Linked DNA regions of Thermochromatium tepidum ATCC 43061. The protein of the gene in region 2 interacts with the protein of the main gene of each other region in a pairwise test. Links are inferred from orthologs where the notes say so. Each region holds a gene or a part of one and is shown on either strand. Other genes may lie near its edges. The genes, in order: leuS and ligA.

Region 1 (9,096 bases), 600 kb from region 2 along the record:
CAGTCTGGACCCCAAAAATCCTCGATGTCCTCAAGACCAAAGGTGTCCCCGCGACCTTTTTCGTCATCGGCGAGAAGGCCAACGCCCACCCCGAGCTGCTGCGGCTTATCCTCGATGCGGGCCATGAGATCGGCAACCACAGCTTCAGCCACATCGATCTGAGCCAGGCCGGTCCGGTGCGCACGAGGCTCGAACTCAATGCCACCCAGCGCGCGATCGAGGCGATCACCGGGCGCTCGACCCTGCTGTTTCGCCCACCCTACGACGCCGATCGCACGCCCCATTCACTGCCCGAGCTTGCGCCTCTGGTTACGGCAAGCGAACTGGGCTATATACCGGTCATGTCCAGCATCGACCCCCAGGACTGGGAGCGCCCCACGGCCAAGGCGATCCTAGAACGCATCCAGCGTGCGCGCAGCCACGGGAGTGTGATTTTGCTGCACGATGGTGGCGGCGACCGTGCCGCGACCCTGGCCGCCTTGCCTGGGGTCATCGACTATCTCAGGGCGCGCGGCGACGAGATCGTACCCCTGCACCTGTTGCTGGGTGTCCCCAAGGAGGCGGTCATGCCGGCCATCCCCCGGGAAGACCCTGCCCCACCGCGTCTGGTCGCCAGCACCGGACTCAATCTCATGCAGCGCCTGGAGCACGGCGCCTGGGGCTTTCTGATGCTGGCCACGGTGCTGCTGTTTGCACGCACCCTTCTGGTGGTAGGGGTGGCGATGGTACATTTCCGCCGTGAGCGTCGGGCAATCGCCACAGAGGCCCCCGAGTTCAGTCCGCCAGTCTCGGTGATCCTGGCCGCCTACAACGAGGAACCGGTCATCGCCCAGACCCTGGAGGCACTGCTGGCCAGCGACTATCCGGCGCCCTTCGAGGTCATCGTGGTCGATGACGGCTCGACCGATGCCACCGCAGCCATCGTTGCCGCCTTGAGCGCGCGCGATGCGCGCGTGCGGCTCCTGCGCCAGCCCAATCGGGGCAAGGCCGCTGCCCTGCGCAATGCGCTGAATCAGGCGCGCCACGCGATCCTGGTCATGCTCGATGCCGATACCCAATTCCTGCCCGACACCCTGACCGAACTGGTGCGGCCGCTGCGCGATCCGCAGGTCGGGGCCGTCTCGGCACAGATCGAGGTTGGCAATGATGCGGGACTGCTGGGACGCTTTCAGCGGTTGGAATATATCGCCGCCTTCAACCTCGATCGTCGCGCCTATGACCTGCTCGACGCCATCCCGGTCATCCCCGGCGCGGCGAGCGCCTACCGGCGCGCGGCGATCCACGCCGCCGGCGGCATCCAGTCTGATACGCTCGCCGAGGATACGGATCTGACCCTATCGCTGCATCGCGCCGGTTACCGGCTCCGCCATAGCCCGCGGGCGCGGGCCTTCACCGAGGTGCCGCGCCGGCTCGGCGCGCTCTTTCGCCAACGCAAGCGCTGGTCGTTCGGGACCCTCCAGTGTCTCTGGAAGCACCGCGCGCTCTGCTGCAACCGGGCCTACGGCTGGCTAGGGCTGTTTACCCTACCAAGCATCTGGTTCTTCCAGATCTTTCTGGCCGCGTTCATCCCGCTGGTCGATCTCTGGATGTTGCTGGCCCTGGTGCGCGGTGAGTCCGGTCCGCTGCTCTATTACCTGATCGGCTTCATGGCCATGGATCTGGCCCTGGCCTGGGCGGCCTGCCGGCTGGAGGGCGAACCGGTGCGTACCGCGCTCTGGAGCCTGCCGATGCGTTTCCTCTATCGCCCCCTCTTGGCCTTGGCGATCCTCCATGCCCTCTATCTCGCACTGCACGGCAGTTGGATGGCCTGGGGACGGCAGGAACGCTGGGGGCTGACCAAACCCTGGACCGCCCGCGTATGAAGATCGGAACTGTGCTCTGGTGGACGATCCTGGTCGGGGTGGTCCTATCGGCGGCGACCCGGGCCGAACCTGCCAGGGTCATGCGACTGGCGGTCCCGCCGACCGGCGCCTATACCGGCGCCTATATCGACTTTGGCGACTACGAGGACGAGGTGACGCTCGAAAAGATCACCGCGTTCAACGCGCTGGTTGGCAAGACCCAGGCCATCATCGGCTTCTCCAACTTCTGGGGCCGGCAAGGCTTTCCGACCACCCAGGCAAACATCGTCGCCAATGCCGGGGCGGTGGCGCTCATCTATTGGAACCCTTGGAACGATCGGGAGGAGATCAGGTCCTCGCGCTTCGACCTTGAGTCCATCCTCGCCGGACGCTGGGATGACTACATCGATGCCTGGGCCACGGCAGCGCGTGCCTTTGGCAGGCCGCTATTGGTCGCCTGGGGATTGGAGATGAATGGCGACTGGTTCCCCTGGTCGGGTGTCTATCACGGTGCCGACCAGCCCATCCCGGGCACGGATCCGCCACGCCTACGGGGGCCAGATACCTTCCAGCGCACCTATCGCTATATCGTCGACCGGGTGCGGGCCGCAGGCGCCAGCAACATTGCTTGGGTCTTCCATACCAACAATACCTCCTCCCCCGATCTGCCCTGGAATCGCATGGCCGCCTACTATCCTGGCGACGACTATGTCGATTGGTTGGCCATGAGCGCCTATGGTAAGCAGACCCCAGGCGAGGGCTGGCCCAGTGTCAAGGAGGCGATCCTCGATCACTACGGTGAGCTGGCCGCCATTGCCCCGGACAAGCCGATCCTGCTGGGCGAGTGGGGCATCGGTGAGTTTCCGCGCCAGGGCGACAAGGGACGTTGGATCAGTGAGGCGATGGCCGCGATGGAACGACTGCCGCGGCTCAAGGGCGCCGTCTTCTGGCATGAGCGCTGGCAGAATGCGGATCTGAGCTACAGCAATCTGCGCGTCAATTCTTCGCTCGGTGCACTGGAGGCCTATCGTCGGGCGGTCGCACGCGATTTCTGGCGCGGCACACCTCAGTTCGAGCCCCTTCCGACCGTTGGCGCGCGTGCGGCCCACGCTGGGGACACGACGTCAGACTAGGGCGCTACAACGGGGTATTGGGCGTCCCAGAGCCAGTGCGTTATCCTTGCACGATTCGCCCCCCCGGTGCGTTGCGCGTTTGCGCGTTGCGGTGGGGCCAGCCTCAAGCCTTCACCTTGCGTCAGGACCACCAGCCCCCATGCAGACCGACTATGACCCGCGCGCCATCGAGGTGTCCGCCCAGGCCTATTGGGAAGCGCATCGATCCTTCAAGGCCGTCGAGGACCCCTCTCGCGAGAAGTTCTATTGTCTCTCCATGTTCCCCTATCCCTCGGGTCGGTTGCACATGGGCCATGTGCGAAACTACACCATTGGGGATGTGATCGCGCGCTATCAGCGCCTGCTCGGCAAGAACGTGCTCCAGCCGATGGGCTGGGACGCCTTCGGTCTGCCCGCCGAGAATGCGGCCATCCAGCACGGCATCCCCCCCTCGCAATGGACGCGCTCCAACATCGCGTACATGAAGGGCCAGCTCAAGCGCCTGGGCTTCGGTTACGACTGGGATCGTGAATTGGCGACCTGTGACCCGGATTACTACCGCTGGGAACAATGGCTGTTTACGCGCCTGGTCGAGAAGGGGCTGGCCTACCGGGCCAAGGCGACGGTCAACTGGGATCCAGTCGATCAAACCGTGCTCGCCAACGAGCAGGTCATCGAGGGGCGTGGTTGGCGCTCGGGGGCCCTGGTCGAGAAGCGCGAGATCAAACAGTGGTTCGTGCGCATCACGGATTATGCCCAAGAACTGCTGGAGGCACTCGACCGGCTGGATGGCTGGCCGGAGCAGGTGCGCACCATGCAGCGCAACTGGATCGGGCGCTCGGAGGGTGTGTTTATGGAGTTCGGGGTGGCCGGCTCCGAGGACAGGCTTTGCATCTATACCACCCGACCGGATACCGTCATGGGGGTGACCTATGTCGCGGTGGCCGCCGAACACCCCTTGGCGCACCGCGCGGCTGAGCGGGATCCGGCGCTCGCGGCCTTCATCGAGGAGTGCCGGAAGGGCAGCACCGCCGAGGCCGAGCTGGAGACCCTGGAGAAGAAGGGCCATCCGCTCGGGCTCGATGCCATCCATCCGATCACGGGCGAGGCAGTGCCCATCTATGCCGCCAACTTCGTGCTCATGGGCTATGGCACGGGGGCGGTGATGGCGGTGCCGGCGCACGATCAGCGCGACTGGGAATTCGCCGAACGCTATGGCCTCCCCAAGAAGGCGGTCATCCGTTCGGTCGATGGCAGCCCGTGTGGGATCGAACAGGCGGCCTACACCGAAAAGGGGGTGCTCTTTAATTCTGGCCCCTTCGAAGGTCTGACCTCGGAACAGGCCGGCGACGCGATCGCCGACTGGCTCGCCGCGCGCGGCAAGGGGGGCAAGACCGTCCAGTTCCGACTGCGCGACTGGGGCGTGTCGCGTCAGCGCTACTGGGGTTGTCCGATCCCCATGATCCGGACGGCCGACGGTGGGATGCGTCCCGAGACCGATCTCCCGGTGCGGCTGCCCGAGGACGTCATCGTCGATGGTTCTGGCTCGCCGCTCACGAAGATGCCCGAGTTCTACCAGCTCCCTGGCGGTGAGACGCGCGAGACCGACACCTTCGATACCTTCTTCGAGTCGAGCTGGTATTACGCCCGGTATTGCTCGCCCGATTGCGATACGGCCATGCTCGACGAACGCGCCCGCTATTGGCTGCCGGTCGATCAGTACGTCGGCGGGATCGAGCACGCCATTCTGCATCTGCTCTATGCGCGCTTCTTCCACAGGCTGATGCGCGACGAGGGTCTGGTCGAGTGCGATGAGCCCTTCACCAATCTGCTCACCCAGGGCATGGTGGTCGCCGAGACCTGGTATCGCGAGGACGCCGAGGGCCGCAGACAGTGGTTCAACCCGGTGGAGGTCGAGGTCGAGCGCGATGCCAAGGGCCGGCTGATCGGCGGCCGTCTCAAGTCCGATGGTCAACCGGTCCAGTTCGGCGGGATCGAGAAGATGTCCAAGTCCAAGAACAACGGCGTCGATCCCCAGACCCTGATCGAGCGCTATGGCGCCGACACGGTGCGGCTCTACATCATCTTTGCCGCCCCGCCGGATCAGTCGCTCGAATGGAGCGACGAGGGGGTCGAGGGGGCGTTTCGCTTCATCCGCCGGCTCTGGGCGCTCGCGGTCGCCGAGTCCGAGGCGATCCGGACCGTCTCAGACCAACCGCCCGAATTGGACGAACCCGCGCGGATCGCCCGTCGCGAGATCCACAGCGCGCTCAAGAAGGCGCTCTACGACTACGAACGCCAGCAGTTCAACACCGTGGTCTCGGGCTGTATGACCATGGTCAACGCGCTCTACCGCCTGGAGTCCTCGACCGCGCGCGTCGTGGTGATCCGGGAGGGACTGGGGATCGTGTTGCGGCTGCTTGCGCCCATTGCGCCCCATGTCACCCATTATCTATGGCGTGAACTCGGCTTTGGCGAGGATATCCTCGATGCCGGCTGGCCACAGCTCGATGAGGAGGCCCTCAGACAGGACAGCCTCGAGTATGTGATCCAGGTCAACGGCAAGGTGCGTGGTCGAGTCACAGTGCCCACCGCTGCCGATCAGTCCATGGTCCAGGCCGCCGCCCTGGCCAATGAACAGATCGCCAAGTTCATCGCCGGCAAACCGATCCGCAAGGCGATCCTGGTGCCGGGCAAGCTACTCAATCTGGTCGTGTGAGTCCTGCCCGTGCGAGACGCCAGTCGGAACGGTCGATCGTCATGAGTCGGACCCGGGCCGTCGTGCATGGGTTGCTGGGGGTGGTGCTGATGGTTCAGGCCGGGTGCGGCTTTCAGCTGCGCGGCACCATCGAGATCCCGTCCGTCTATAACCCGATCCTGATCCAGGCGCCCAGCGATTCCGCGGTCGAGCGTGCCCTGCACGACCTGCTGATCGGCAGTCAGGTCCAACTGACGACCAACCCGGCGCAGGCCCGGCTGACGCTGCGGATCCTGTCCGAGAGACGCTCCGAGCGGGTGGCCGCGGTCGACCTCAACGGCAAGACGCTCGCCTATGAGCTGCATTATCTGGTCGAGTTCGAGGCCGTCGGCGCCGACGGCCAGACCCGGGTTCCGCGTCAAACGCTCGACCTGACCCGCACCTTCGATAATCCCGACGTCGAGGTGCTGGGCAAACAGATCGAACAGGCGATGATCTACGACGACTTCGCGGTCGAGGCGGCGGATCGCATCCTCATGCGGCTAAGAGCGGTGTTGCGCTAATCGACAGCGACCGCCAGTCCGAGACAGTCACACCAGGCGCGCAGGAGCCCTGAATCGGCAGCCGCGATCGCTAGCCGTGGTTCCAGGCTGATCCTGGGGCTGGGCTGGAGGCTGTCTGGGATCAGGTGCATGACCGCTGCGCCGGCCTCATCCGCGATCAGCCGCCCGGCGGCATAGTCCCACAGCCTCTGGCCGCCGTGCAGATAGAGCTGAAAGCGTCCGGCAGCCAGCCAGCACCATTCGAGCGCCACAGATCCGAGATTGCGCTGTGAGCCAAAACAGGCATGACGGACGATGGGCTGGAATCGCTCGGCTGGGAGCCGTTTGAGATCGACCACGGCCAGACAGTCGTGCAGCGCGCGGCTCGGCGCAAAGGGGCGGATTGGCTGGTCGTTCAGCCAGGCCCCCTGGCCCTGCGCGGCGACGAAGCACTCATCGCGCACTGGATCAAGGATGACCCCAAGTACAGTCCGACCGCCCTCGATCAGCGCCAACGAGATCGAGAAGAAGGGAAAACCAGCGACATAGTTGCTGGTGCCATCCAGCGGATCGAGCACCCACAGGGCGCTGTCTCCGTTTTGGAGCATGTCCTCCTGCTCGCTGCTCGTCATCTCCTCGCCGAGCAGTGGGATGCCGGGGAAGTCACGCGCCAAGGCCTGGATCAGATGGCGCTGGGCCGCCAGGTCGGACGCGGTGACCAGGCTGCCGTCGGACTTGTGCCGGGCGGCGGCGCTGCCGTGCCAATTGGGCAGAAGAGCGGCTGCGGCGGTGTTGCGCAACAGACGGGCGAGTTGGGTCAGTTCGGCAGTCATGGTCGATTCGGTCGATGTCTACACATCCCACGCCAGACAGGGTTTAATTCACGCCCTTGTCCTTCAAACCCCTTCAGTCATGGAGCCTGTCGCGATGCCTTTACAGCCCGTCATCCTCTCTGGTGGATCCGGTACGCGACTCTGGCCGCTCTCGCGCGAGGCCTACCCCAAGCAATTCCTGCCGCTCACCAGCCAGCATACCATGCTGCAAGAGACGGTCACCCGGCTCGATGCTTTGGATGCCGAGCATCCACACCTGGACATCAGGGTGCGCGATCCGCTGGTGGTCTGCAACGACGCCCATCGCTTTCTGGTCGCCGAGCAGCTGCGGCTGATCGGACGGCGGGCCGCGGCCATCGTGCTCGAACCCAGGGGGCGTAACACCGCGCCGGCCCTGACCCTAGCCGCGCTTGTCGCCGGACGCTTGGATGAGGATCCGGTGCTGCTGGTGATGCCGGCCGATCACAACATCCGTGACGAGCCGGGGTTCCGCGCCGCCGTGGCCGATGCCCATACGCTGGCGCGTGAGGGGGCGGTCGTCACCTTCGGCATTGTGCCGAGCGCGCCCGAGACCGGCTATGGTTATATTCGGCAGGGTCCATTGCTCGATCGTACCGACTTGGGCAGGCCGGCCTATGCGCTCGACGGCTTCGTCGAGAAACCCGATGTCGAGACCGCGCAGGGCTATCTGGCCTCGGGTGAGTATCTGTGGAACAGCGGTCTGTTCGTCCTGCGCGCCTCGGTCTGGCTGGGGCTCATCGAACGCTTCCGACCTGACATCGCCCAGGCCGTGGCTCGCGCGTGCGAGCGCATCACGAGCGATGGCGATTTTCTGCGACTCGACGCCGATCTTTTCACGGCCTGTCCGAGCGAATCGATCGACTATGCGGTCATGGAGCCGCTGGCGCGCGCCCGGCGAGACGGGGCCGATCTTCCGCCGGCGATCCTGATCCCGCTCAATGTCGGCTGGTCCGACGTCGGCGCCTGGTCGGCGCTGTGGGCCGTGCGCGAGCAAGACGCCAGCGGCAATGTGCTCGAGGGTGATGCCTTCGTGCACAATGCCCACGACAACCTGCTCGTGGCCACGCATCGAATGCTGGCGGCCATCGGTGTCAGCGACCTGATCGTGGTCGAGACCCCAGATGCAGTGCTCGTCGCAACCAAGGAGGCTGCACAGGACGTCAAGGCCGTCACCCAGTTCCTCCAGCGCCAGCAGCGCAACGAATATCTCCATCATCAGCGCGTCCATCGTCCCTGGGGCGACTATGAGTCGATCGGGCAGGGGACGCGCTATCAGGTCAAGCGCCTAACTGTCAAGCCAGGTGAGTCGCTCTCGCTGCAGATGCACCATCATCGCGCCGAACACTGGATCGTCGTCTCCGGCACCGCGCGCGTGACCTGTGACGACAAGACCTTTCTGCTCACCGAGAACCAGTCGACCTATATCCCGGTCGGGGTTAGGCATCGGTTGGAGAATCCGGGGCGCATCCCGCTCGAACTCATCGAGGTGCAGTCTGGCAGCTATCTGGACGAGGACGACATTGTGCGTTTCGAGGATCGCTACAACCGCGATCCGGTCGAGCCGCGCCGGGATTAGCTTATCTGCGACTGTTCGCGCCTTTACTCTTGATCACAACGCGGTTTAATTCACATGGGATTCAAATGCGGCATCGTCGGCCTGCCCAATGTCGGCAAGTCGACCCTCTTTAATGCCCTGACCAAGGCGGCCATCGCGGCCGAGAACTATCCTTTCTGCACCATCGAGCCCAATGTCGGCGTGGTGCCCTTGCCCGACCCTAGGCTCGATGTCATCGCCGCCATCGTTAAGCCGCAGCGGATCCTTCCGACCTCGATGCAGTTCGTCGATATCGCTGGACTGGTGGCGGGCGCCTCCAAGGGCGAGGGGCTGGGCAACAAGTTCCTGGCCAACATCCGCGAGACCGATGCCATCGCCCATGTGGTGCGCTGCTTTGAGAACGACGACGTGATCCATGTCGCCGGCAAGGTCGATCCGCTCGGCGACATCGAGGTCATCAACACCGAGCTCGCGCTGGCAGACCTGGAAAGCCT
Region 2 (8,936 bases):
CCGAGATGGGGGTCGAGGTCTATACGGTCGAGATCCTGGCCGAGCTGGCCGAGCGCGCGGCAAAGACACTGAGGTCGCTCGGCTATGATCGAGTCCAGGTGCGCACGGGGGACGGCTGGCTCGGCTGGCCGGAGGCCGCGCCCTTCGACGGCATCATCGTCACCGCTGCCGCACCCCGTATCCCGCGTCGGCTGGTCGAGCAGCTCGCACCCGATGGCCAGCTGGTAATCCCCATGGGGACAGCCGAGCGCGTGCAATGGTTGGCGGTCTTCAGCCGCGATGAGAACGGCGAGCTGGTGCGACGCGATCTGCTTCCGGTGCGCTTCGTGCCGGTCACGGGTGACATGGAGCCTTGAACGACGCATCGGGGCTCGGGCGCCTGACGGCCCAGTGGATACGCGATCGGCGCGAGGCAGCGCGGGCGCGCAACCATCGTCTAACCCTCTGGATGCGCGGGACGCCTGAATGGACGGCAGCCGGTGCGCGCTGGGTCGTCGCGGCCTTGCCAGGGCTGAGCCGGGTCTGTCTCGCCGAGCGCCCGATCCTCACCGAACCGAGCCAGCCCCTAGGCTCGGCGGCCCATCTGCTTGGATCGGAGCTGGAGCTTTTGCTCCTCGATCTCCACGGTGGATTCGACCCCGATGGCTTCGGCGCGGCCACGGGCGCGATCCGAGGCGGTGGACTGCTGGTGCTCCTGACGCCACCGCCAGACGAGTGGGCGCGCCGGCCCGATCCAGGGTCAGCGCGGATCGCGGTCTGGCCATTCGAACCAGAGACCCTGAGCCGACGCTTCATCGCACGTCTCATCGCCGTGCTGGAATCCGACCCGGACGTCGTGCGCATCGACCAGGACGAGCGGTCGGTTGTAACCGCACCGATGCCGGCTCCAGATCCGAGGGGGGGTCGCGATTGGCCCTCGCCATTCGATGACCAGATCCGCCCCGCCACAGCCGATCAGGCCGAGGCCGTCGCCGCCATCCTCGAGACCGCGCGCGGTTGGGCCCGCCGCCCGCTGGTCTTGACCGCGCATCGCGGACGTGGGAAGAGCGCCGCGCTTGGCCTGGCCGCCGGATCCCTCTTGCTCGAAGGTGGACGCCATCTGGTGGTCACGGCCCCCAGACGCGAGGCGGTCGCGACCCTCTATCGCCATGCCGAGGCCGTCTTGCGCGCGGTTGGATTAAGACTCGATCTGCGCCGCGATGCCTCGCTGGGGCGCGGATCGCTTCGTTTTCACTCGCCTGCCAACCTCGTCGCGCACCCTCCCCAGGCCGATCTGGTCCTGGTCGACGAGGCCGCCGGCATCCCGACCCCACTGCTCGCGGCGCTGCTCAACCACTATACCCACATCGTCTTCGCCAGCACCGTGCATGGCTACGAGGGCACCGGACGGGGCTTTGAGATCCGCTTCCGCGCCATCCTGGACCGCCTGATCCCAGGCTGGCGGGCCATCCATCTCGCCACCCCGATCCGCTGGGCGGCTGACGACCCGCTCGAATCCCTGGTCTTCCGCGCCCTGTTGCTCGATGCCGCGCCGGCGGCATCTGCTGCGGTCCTTGGGGCCACCAACGAACCGCACGCCCAGTGGCTCGACCGCGACGCCCTGCTCCAGGATGAAACGACCCTACGCGAGCTCTTCGGACTGCTGGTGCTTGCCCACTATCAGACACGCCCCCTGGATCTGTGGATGCTGCTCGATGGACCCAATGTCCGCCTCCTGGCGTTGCGACGGGCCGGCCATCTGATCGGCGCGCTGCTCGTCGCCGCGGAAGGCGGGATGTGCGACCCGAAACTGCGCACGGCGATCTTCTACGGACGACGTCGACCGCGCGGTCATCTGCTCCCCCAGACACTCTCGGCCCACGGCGGTCTGTTGGATGCACCGCTCTATCGCTATTGGCGAGTGATCCGGATCGTCGTCCATCCGGCCATGAGGCGGCGGGGGCTGGGACGGCGGCTCCTAACCGAATTACAACAGACCGCTCGAGCCGAGCAGATCGACCTCTTGGGTGCCAGCTTCGGCGCATCCGTCGAACTGTTGGAATTTTGGTCTGCCTGTGGTTTCACACCGGCCCAGATCGGTACCAGCCGCAACGCGGCCAGCGGTGAGCACGCGGTCGTGGTACTCAAAGCGGTCTCGGAGGCGGGCCAGGCCCTGCTCGAGGAAGCCCAACGGCGGCTCGCCGACGGTCTGCCGGTCTGGCTCGCTGGACCCTTGCGCGAGCTCGATCCTGAGATTGCCGCCATGCTGATCCAATCAATCTCCGGCCCGCCCCCGGCCTCGCCCGAACCGAACGCCTGGGACGCGGAACTGGACGCCTTCGTCGCCGGACACCGGACCCTGGAGGCCAGTCTTCCGCTGCTGTCGCACCTGGTCCGTCGCCATCTCACCGCGGCGCTCGCGAGCGGGCGGATCGAGCGGCAGGAGGCCGCCTTGCTGGTCGCGGCCTTGCTTCAATATCACCCACTCACTGGACTGGCGCGAGGTCTTGGGGTCCAAGGGCGCGGGAGGCTACTTGAACGAATACGAGCGGTGTTCAAGCGACTCGTCGAGCGATAAGGCTGCAGATCCCGCCACAATCCCGGTGTCGTCAATGGTTGAGGCGCAGGATGTCGACTCCAAGCCCCATAGGATCGAATCCGGCCTGTCCTAAGGGCGCCGGCATGGATTCAATTGGGCCGACGCTTGATCGTGTCGAAGGCCACGAGCTGCACATCTGGGCGTTCGTCGCTGTAGTAAGGCCGCTCGCCGCCGCGCCCCTGCTCCAGTGCCAACTCCTGCTCGCGTGCGGCGATCAGCCCCAGACACTGACGCACCTGCTGGATGGTCGCCTCCGAGAACGGATGCCGCATCCCCGGCGGGGGCGTGACATCTTTGATGATCGCCGTCAAGGTCTTGCGCATGGCGATCAGGAGATGTTGTTCCTTCGAGAGCTCAGTCATCGCATACCCCCTGTGGTGTCTCTGGAAATGGCTTCCCCCTCAAGTGGGAGCTGGTGCCGCGCGATCAAGGTGTCCAGCCCGGCCTCATCGATCACCCTCACCCCCAGCCTCTCGGCCTGGGCGAGCTTCGACCCGGGCGCCGTACCTGCCAGGAGATAATCGGTCTTCTTGGAGAGGCTCTCTGTCACCTTGGCGCCCAGGGCGCGCAACTGGGCCGCCACCGCGTGACGCGGGCGGCTGAGCGTACCGGTGATGACGAAGGTCTTGTCGCTCAGGGGTAAGGCGCTCGGTTCGGCGGGGGCTGAAGCCGAGCGCTCGACCTCGGGCCAGTGGATCCCAGCGGCAAGCAGATGGGCGATCGCCGCGCGATTGTGCGGCTGGGCCATAAAACCGACGATGTGGGCCGCCACCACCGGGCCGATGCCCTTGATCGTGACCAGCTCCTCGACGCGCGCCGCCATCAGCGCCTCGATCCTGCCGAAATGCTCTGCCAGTTGTTGCGCCGTGGTCTCACCGACCCCGCGGATCCCGAGCGCAAAGACGAAGCGCGCCAGCGTCGTCTCTTTGCTGCGCTCCAGCGCCGCGATCAGATTGGCTGCCGACCTCTCGCCCATGCGGTCCAACGAGGCCAAGCGGTCGGCAGTCAGACCATAGAGATCCGCCGGCTCGCGCACCCAGTCCAGATCGACCAGTTGCTCGATGAGCTTCTCGCCCAGCCCTTCGATATCCAGTGCCCGGCGCGAGGCAAAATGCCGGATTGCCTCCTTGCGCTGGGCCGGACACCAAAGCCCACCGCTACAGCGTGCGACCGCCTCGCCCTCGGGCTGGATCACGTCCGACCCGCAGACCGGACACCGGGTCGGTAGTTCGACTGGACGCGCCCCGTCCGGACGCCGCTCGACCAGCACACGGACGATCTCAGGGATCACATCGCCCGCGCGGCGGATGGAGACGGTATCCCCGATGCGCACGTCCTTGCGCCGAACCTCGTCGAGATTGTGCAGCGTGGCCTTGGAGACGGTCACGCCGCCGATCCTTACCGGACGCAGTCGCGCTACCGGGGTCACCGCCCCGGTGCGCCCGACCTGGAACTCGACCGCCTCGACCTCGGTCAGGGCCTCCTGGGCCGGAAACTTGCGCGCGATGGCCCAGCGCGGATGGTGTGCCGTGGCCCCGAGCGCTGCCTGTGCCGGCAGGTGGTCGAGTTTGAACACCACCCCGTCGATGTCGTAGTCGAGCACCGCGCGTCGCTGCGCCAATGCCTCGAAATAGGCGCGACAGCCGTCGAGTCCCGCCACCCGCCGCAGCTCGGGCGAGATCGGTAACCCCCAACCCGCCAGACGCTGGAGCATCTCGAACTGACTCGTGCCCGTCTCGCCCGAAATCTCGCCCCAGCCATAGGCGCAAAAGCGCAACGGGCGCTGGGCGGCGATGCGCGGATCGAGCTGACGCAGGCTGCCGGCGGCGGCGTTGCGCGGATTGGCGAAGGGACGCTCGCCGCGCGCCTCCAGGTCGGCGTTGAGCCGATCGAATCCGGCGCGCGGCATATAGACCTCGCCGCGCACCTCCAACACCTCGGGCCAGTCCCCCCCCAAAAGCCGCAGCGGCACGCTCGGGATAACGCGCGCATTGTGGGTCACGTCCTCGCCGCGCGTGCCATCGCCACGGGTGGCGGCCAACACCAGGACGCCGGACTCATAACGCAGGCTGATCGCCAGGCCGTCGAACTTGGGCTCGGCGGTATAGGGCACAGGATCGAGCTCAGGCAGGGCGGCGGTGATACGACGATGGAACTCGACCAGCTGCGCGTCGTTCATCGCATTGTCGAGCGAGATCATGGGGACGGAATGCCGAACCTCGCTGAGATCTGGACGCACCTCGGCGCCGACCCGCTGGGTGGGCGAGTCGGGGGTGATCAGCTCGGGGTGTTCGGCCTCCAAGCGCTGGAGCTCGGCAAACAGCCGATCGTACTCGGCGTCCGGGATCTCCGGGTCGTCGAGTACATAATAGCGATGATTGTGATGGCGGATCTCGGCGCGCAGCGCCTCGATGCGCCGGGCGATATCCGAGGAGGTCACAGGCGCGGGGTCCGTTTCCAGCGCCGTTCGTTGTCGAGCACGGCCTGACGCATCTCCTCTTCCTTCTTGACCGTCAGGGGGCGGCGCGTCTCATCGAGTACGTCTCCATTGAGCGATAGGGCCAGCTTGCGCGCCGTGGCCAGCATCTCGTCGAGGATGGTCATGTCTTCGGGATCACCCTCCAGTTGGGCGAAGAGCACCAGCCCGGGGGTCGAGAACCCATCCATATCGTCGAAGGGAAAGCGCCCCGGCTTGACCATGTTGGCCATGCTGAAATAGACCCGGATCTCGTCCTCGAACTCGTCGAAACAGTGAAAGATGTCCATCTCGCCTGGATAGAGCCCGCAACTGGCAGCCACCTCCAGGATGTCAGGTCCTTTAAAGGGGTAGCGGCGCGCGCTGACGGTCAATTGGATGAGCAGCGGATCCGGGACCGAGATCTCACGGCGTTTCGGCGATTTGGGTGGTGGAGGAGGTGCGGGTTTTCTGGACGTCTTGACCGATCTGGAATCCGCGACATCCTCGGACATGGGCGTGCGCGCGTCTTCCGGCCGTGACTCGTGCTCCGGTTCCTTGTCGGCGCGCGAACGCGACCAGGACTTGACGGGCCGCGACGGTTTGGTGGCAGAGTCCTCGTCGTCGGGCCACTCCTCATCGTCATACTGATCGAGTATCGGCGCACGCCGGCGCTGATGGATGCCGTGAGGCCCGTGCGCACCTCGTTCATCAAACAGGCCATCGTCCTCGTGGTCATCTTGATAGACGCCCTGACGCTCGCGATGACGCTCCCATAGATAGAGCGCAACGATCAGGATGGCCCCGACGACGATCAGGATCAGGCGGATGGTGCTGGCGTCCATTCGAATGCTTATGTCTGATGGAATTTTTAAATGTCATACAAGGCCGCAAGTATACCCAAGGACCGCCGGTTTTTCGTCGGTTCTTCAGGGGCGACCAAGCCGCGGATGAGTCTCGATCAGGTGTCGCCACCCTCTTAATCAAACTTAACCAAAGCCTCACCGCCTTGCCTGCCGGCGTGCCATGGGCGGTTTCTGGGCGCCACGAGTCGAGACGATCGGGTGAATGCACAGGATGCCGCGGTGACTTCGTCCGAGCGAAGCGATGGAACCGGACCCATTGGATCGGGGCCAACCCTGGATCCTGGACATAGAAATACACGATGAAGCGAGGTTTTCGCGCAAGGGGGCCTCAACTCCGCCCTCGGCCTTGCCCTCCTGCGTAAGGCCGAGGATGCACTCAAGGCAATCCGTCATGCGCTTCGGTGGGTTCCTGGGCCAAGCCCCAACAGCGGCTCGTCTCTCCACAGGTATGACTTCCGGCGTGCCCCGCCCTAGGCTGCCTTGGGTTTCAGCGGCAGAAAGATTATAGGATGGCTGCGCCGTCTGCGCGCAGCGCACCCCGATCTCGCCCTAAACGAAGGGGCTTGGCGCGCACCAGGATCAGGCGACAAGGTGCCGGTCGATCCACGTCTGATTCGCTCCAAGGGTCTGCGCCTCGAAGAGGCCGCATCGACCGGCGAGTCGGTACCGATCGAGCACACAAGCCAATCTGCGCCCGGCTCGCAGCCTAGTGTCGGCATGACTGCCGGGAGGCCTGGATCGCACGGACGGTCCAGGCCGACGCCTAGGCCCTCAAGCCGCGACCTGACGCTGCTTCTCTTCGAGCTTACGGATCAGGGGGTAGAGGTGTTCGGTCTCGCGTTGCAGACGATCCATGACCAGGGCAAACATCTGCTCGGTATCCTGTAGGAAGGAGGCATAATCGCTAATCGTCAGTGAATGGCGTTTTTCCGAGCACCATTGTTTGACATAAGCGCTGAAGATGCGCTTGATCTCGGTCGAGCCCGACAGAAAGCGGTTGGCCGTGTTCTTGACCGATTGGTCCGGATAGGACAGCAGCTTGCCGCAGAGATCACGGTCGACGACTTCCATGTGCTCGCGCACATGGTTGGTCAGATTGAAGAAGATGTCGCAGGCGACATCGGTGTCGCACATGGAACGATCCCTCACCAGATAGAGGAAGACGTTCGAGAGCTCAGTGATCTTGTGGTTCTGAGCGTGTAATTGTTCGAAAGCGACCATGTCGAGACTCCTCCTGCCGAACGGTGGATAGCTAGGTGGTATTTTGGTGCTCTTCCGCAAGGGACAGTCCCCCCTGCGGGAGACTAGGATGGTACAGGTCGCGTTTGACGAGATCAGGGTGTCGCGACTCAAGTAAACCACCATGACTCCCATTTTACGTCAAACTCCGGTGTAAATAACCCTCGACTGAAGTCGAAGGCCTTATCGTAGGACGAACGCATGTCCATCCCCGACATCGGGCGTATCTACGACCGCCCTTGGCAAAACGGCAGTCCCGCCAATCCGGGCCAGGTTTCGACTGGCGTTTAAGTCGCTGTGCGCCCGGAGACCACAGTGGGGGCACTCGAAGCGATGCCTCGAGCGCTTGCCCAGACATCCACAGGAGCGGCGAGGTTGTTCTCTCCGAACATCTGGCTGCCAAGGGGCGTTTTGGCCCGAAGTCGTGCGTAGGCCGCTTGCAAGGCCGCAAGACGCACGGCTGGTTCAGGTGCAACGTCGAGCTCGATCGCTGCCGTGCGAAGCATGGTTCAACGCCTCTTGGTGATGTGCCATAAACAAGCCTGAAGTTGCCACATCTCCCCAGGGACAGGAGGGCTGTTAAACCATCCACCAAGCCCTGTCTCGTCCAGGGAATCTGACTCTAGTTTTGCAAATCTTGACAATTTATTATTGTCTGATTGAAAACACCATCGCGACCTCGATGCCGTGCGCAATCCGAAACGGCTGGCAACCTTAACTGCCCTACCCGCGGCGAGTCCGTCCAGCAATGGCGGCGCTGCGGCAGGAGGGGCTCCTGTCGTAGCCGGGAAAGTCACGCCTGTCAGATACGACCGTGGTCGGTAAGACACATTGGGGCAGGATAAAGAAACGCGCGCACTTTGGCGCACTTTTTGACGACGGCGATCAATCCATGCTCGACAAGAAACTCCTCGACATCCTCGTCTGCCCTGTCACCAAGGGGCCCTTGATCCTTGACCAGACGCGCGGGGAACTCATCTCGGTATCGGCCCAGCTTGCCTATCCCATCCGCGACGACATCCCCATCATGCTGGAAGAAGAAGCGCGGCAACTAACGCTAGATGAGCTCGACAGCTATCGTTGACGCAGACAGGGGCGGACGGGGGATATCCGTCCGCCTGCCCCTGCACTCAAATGCAATCCGACTCGTCGCCCATCAATGGGCGACAATCAACCGCAGCGCGTCAAGCCGTAGATGGATCTGGCCGAGCAGCGCATCGAGCCGCTCGCGCCTGTGCCGTAGCCGTGCGATTTCGTCGGGGCGTACCCTGGGATTGACCTTCGCCAGGGCCAGTAGGCGTTCCAGCTCATCGCCAAGTACCTGATGCATGCGCCTGCGCGCCCCTTGCTCCAAGGACTCCAGCGCGCCGTGCGCCAGTGCCTCGCCCCGCTCCAGCCATTCGGTCAGACGCGACGCCTGTGAGGCGATCAGGGCGCGGGCCAGTTTGGTGTTGTGACTCAGACAGTCGCCCCTGAGGCTTTCGTGCTCAATCTCTGCGGCACGATCCCGCCCCTCGGCGTCGAGCAGCAACCGCACCAGGGTCGGCGGTAGGAAGTGCTCGACCTGGAGTTCGGGCGGGGCCGGACACTCGGCGACATAGAGGATCTCCAGCAACAGGGTCGTGTGCGGAAGGCGTGCGTCGCCCCGGATCAGGACCAGCGCCGCGCTGCCCAGATCGGAGGTCGTCAACAGTTCCATCGCCGCGCGCGTCATGGGATGCTCCCAGGTCAGGAATTCGTAATCCTCATGCGCGAGCGCCTGGGCACGGTCGAAGGTCACAGTCAGCCCATCCTCTGG

What was found.
Region 1: the proteins of ligA (region 2) and leuS interact in binary tests that used the Escherichia coli proteins (3 or more experiments, as listed by UniProt). The link is inferred for Thermochromatium tepidum ATCC 43061 from one-to-one orthologs.

Annotation. Positions count from the first base shown.
Region 1 is NZ_CP039268.1:644,751-653,846, forward strand. The notes cover bases 2,733-5,892. They hold leuS (leucine--tRNA ligase), read left to right. Parts: upstream 2,733-3,113; coding sequence 3,114-5,672; downstream 5,673-5,892. Other genes in these bases: E6P07_RS02995 (glycoside hydrolase family 26 protein), read left to right, coding at 2,733-2,974; E6P07_RS03005 (LPS-assembly lipoprotein LptE), read left to right, coding at 5,714-5,892. Outside these bases: E6P07_RS02990 (trifunctional glycoside hydrolase family 18/polysaccharide deacetylase/glycosyltransferase family 2 protein), read left to right, coding at 1-1,862; more of E6P07_RS02995, read left to right, coding at 1,859-2,732; more of E6P07_RS03005, read left to right, coding at 5,893-6,214; E6P07_RS03010 (inositol monophosphatase family protein), read right to left, coding at 6,211-7,026; E6P07_RS03015 (mannose-1-phosphate guanylyltransferase/mannose-6-phosphate isomerase), read left to right, coding at 7,121-8,623; redox-regulated ATPase YchF, read left to right, coding at 8,678-9,096.
Region 2 is NZ_CP039268.1:40,030-48,965, reverse strand. The notes cover bases 2,478-5,477. They hold ligA (NAD-dependent DNA ligase LigA), read right to left. Parts: upstream 5,019-5,477; coding sequence 2,937-5,018; downstream 2,478-2,936. Other genes in these bases: zipA (cell division protein ZipA), read right to left, coding at 5,015-5,477; E6P07_RS00205 (segregation and condensation protein A), read right to left, coding at 2,668-2,940; E6P07_RS00210 (tRNA(Met) cytidine acetyltransferase TmcA), read left to right, coding at 2,478-2,557. In the rest of the region: E6P07_RS00215 (protein-L-isoaspartate(D-aspartate) O-methyltransferase), read left to right, coding at 1-356; more of E6P07_RS00210, read left to right, coding at 353-2,477; more of zipA, read right to left, coding at 5,478-5,878; E6P07_RS14255 (hypothetical protein), read left to right, coding at 6,491-6,787; E6P07_RS00190 (hypothetical protein), read right to left, coding at 6,671-7,120; E6P07_RS00185 (zinc ribbon domain-containing protein), read right to left, coding at 7,322-7,492; E6P07_RS00180 (Trm112 family protein), read left to right, coding at 8,031-8,222; RNA polymerase-associated protein RapA, read right to left, coding at 8,295-8,936. UniProt on the Escherichia coli protein: DNA ligase that catalyzes the formation of phosphodiester linkages between 5'-phosphoryl and 3'-hydroxyl groups in double-stranded DNA using NAD as a coenzyme and as the energy source for the reaction.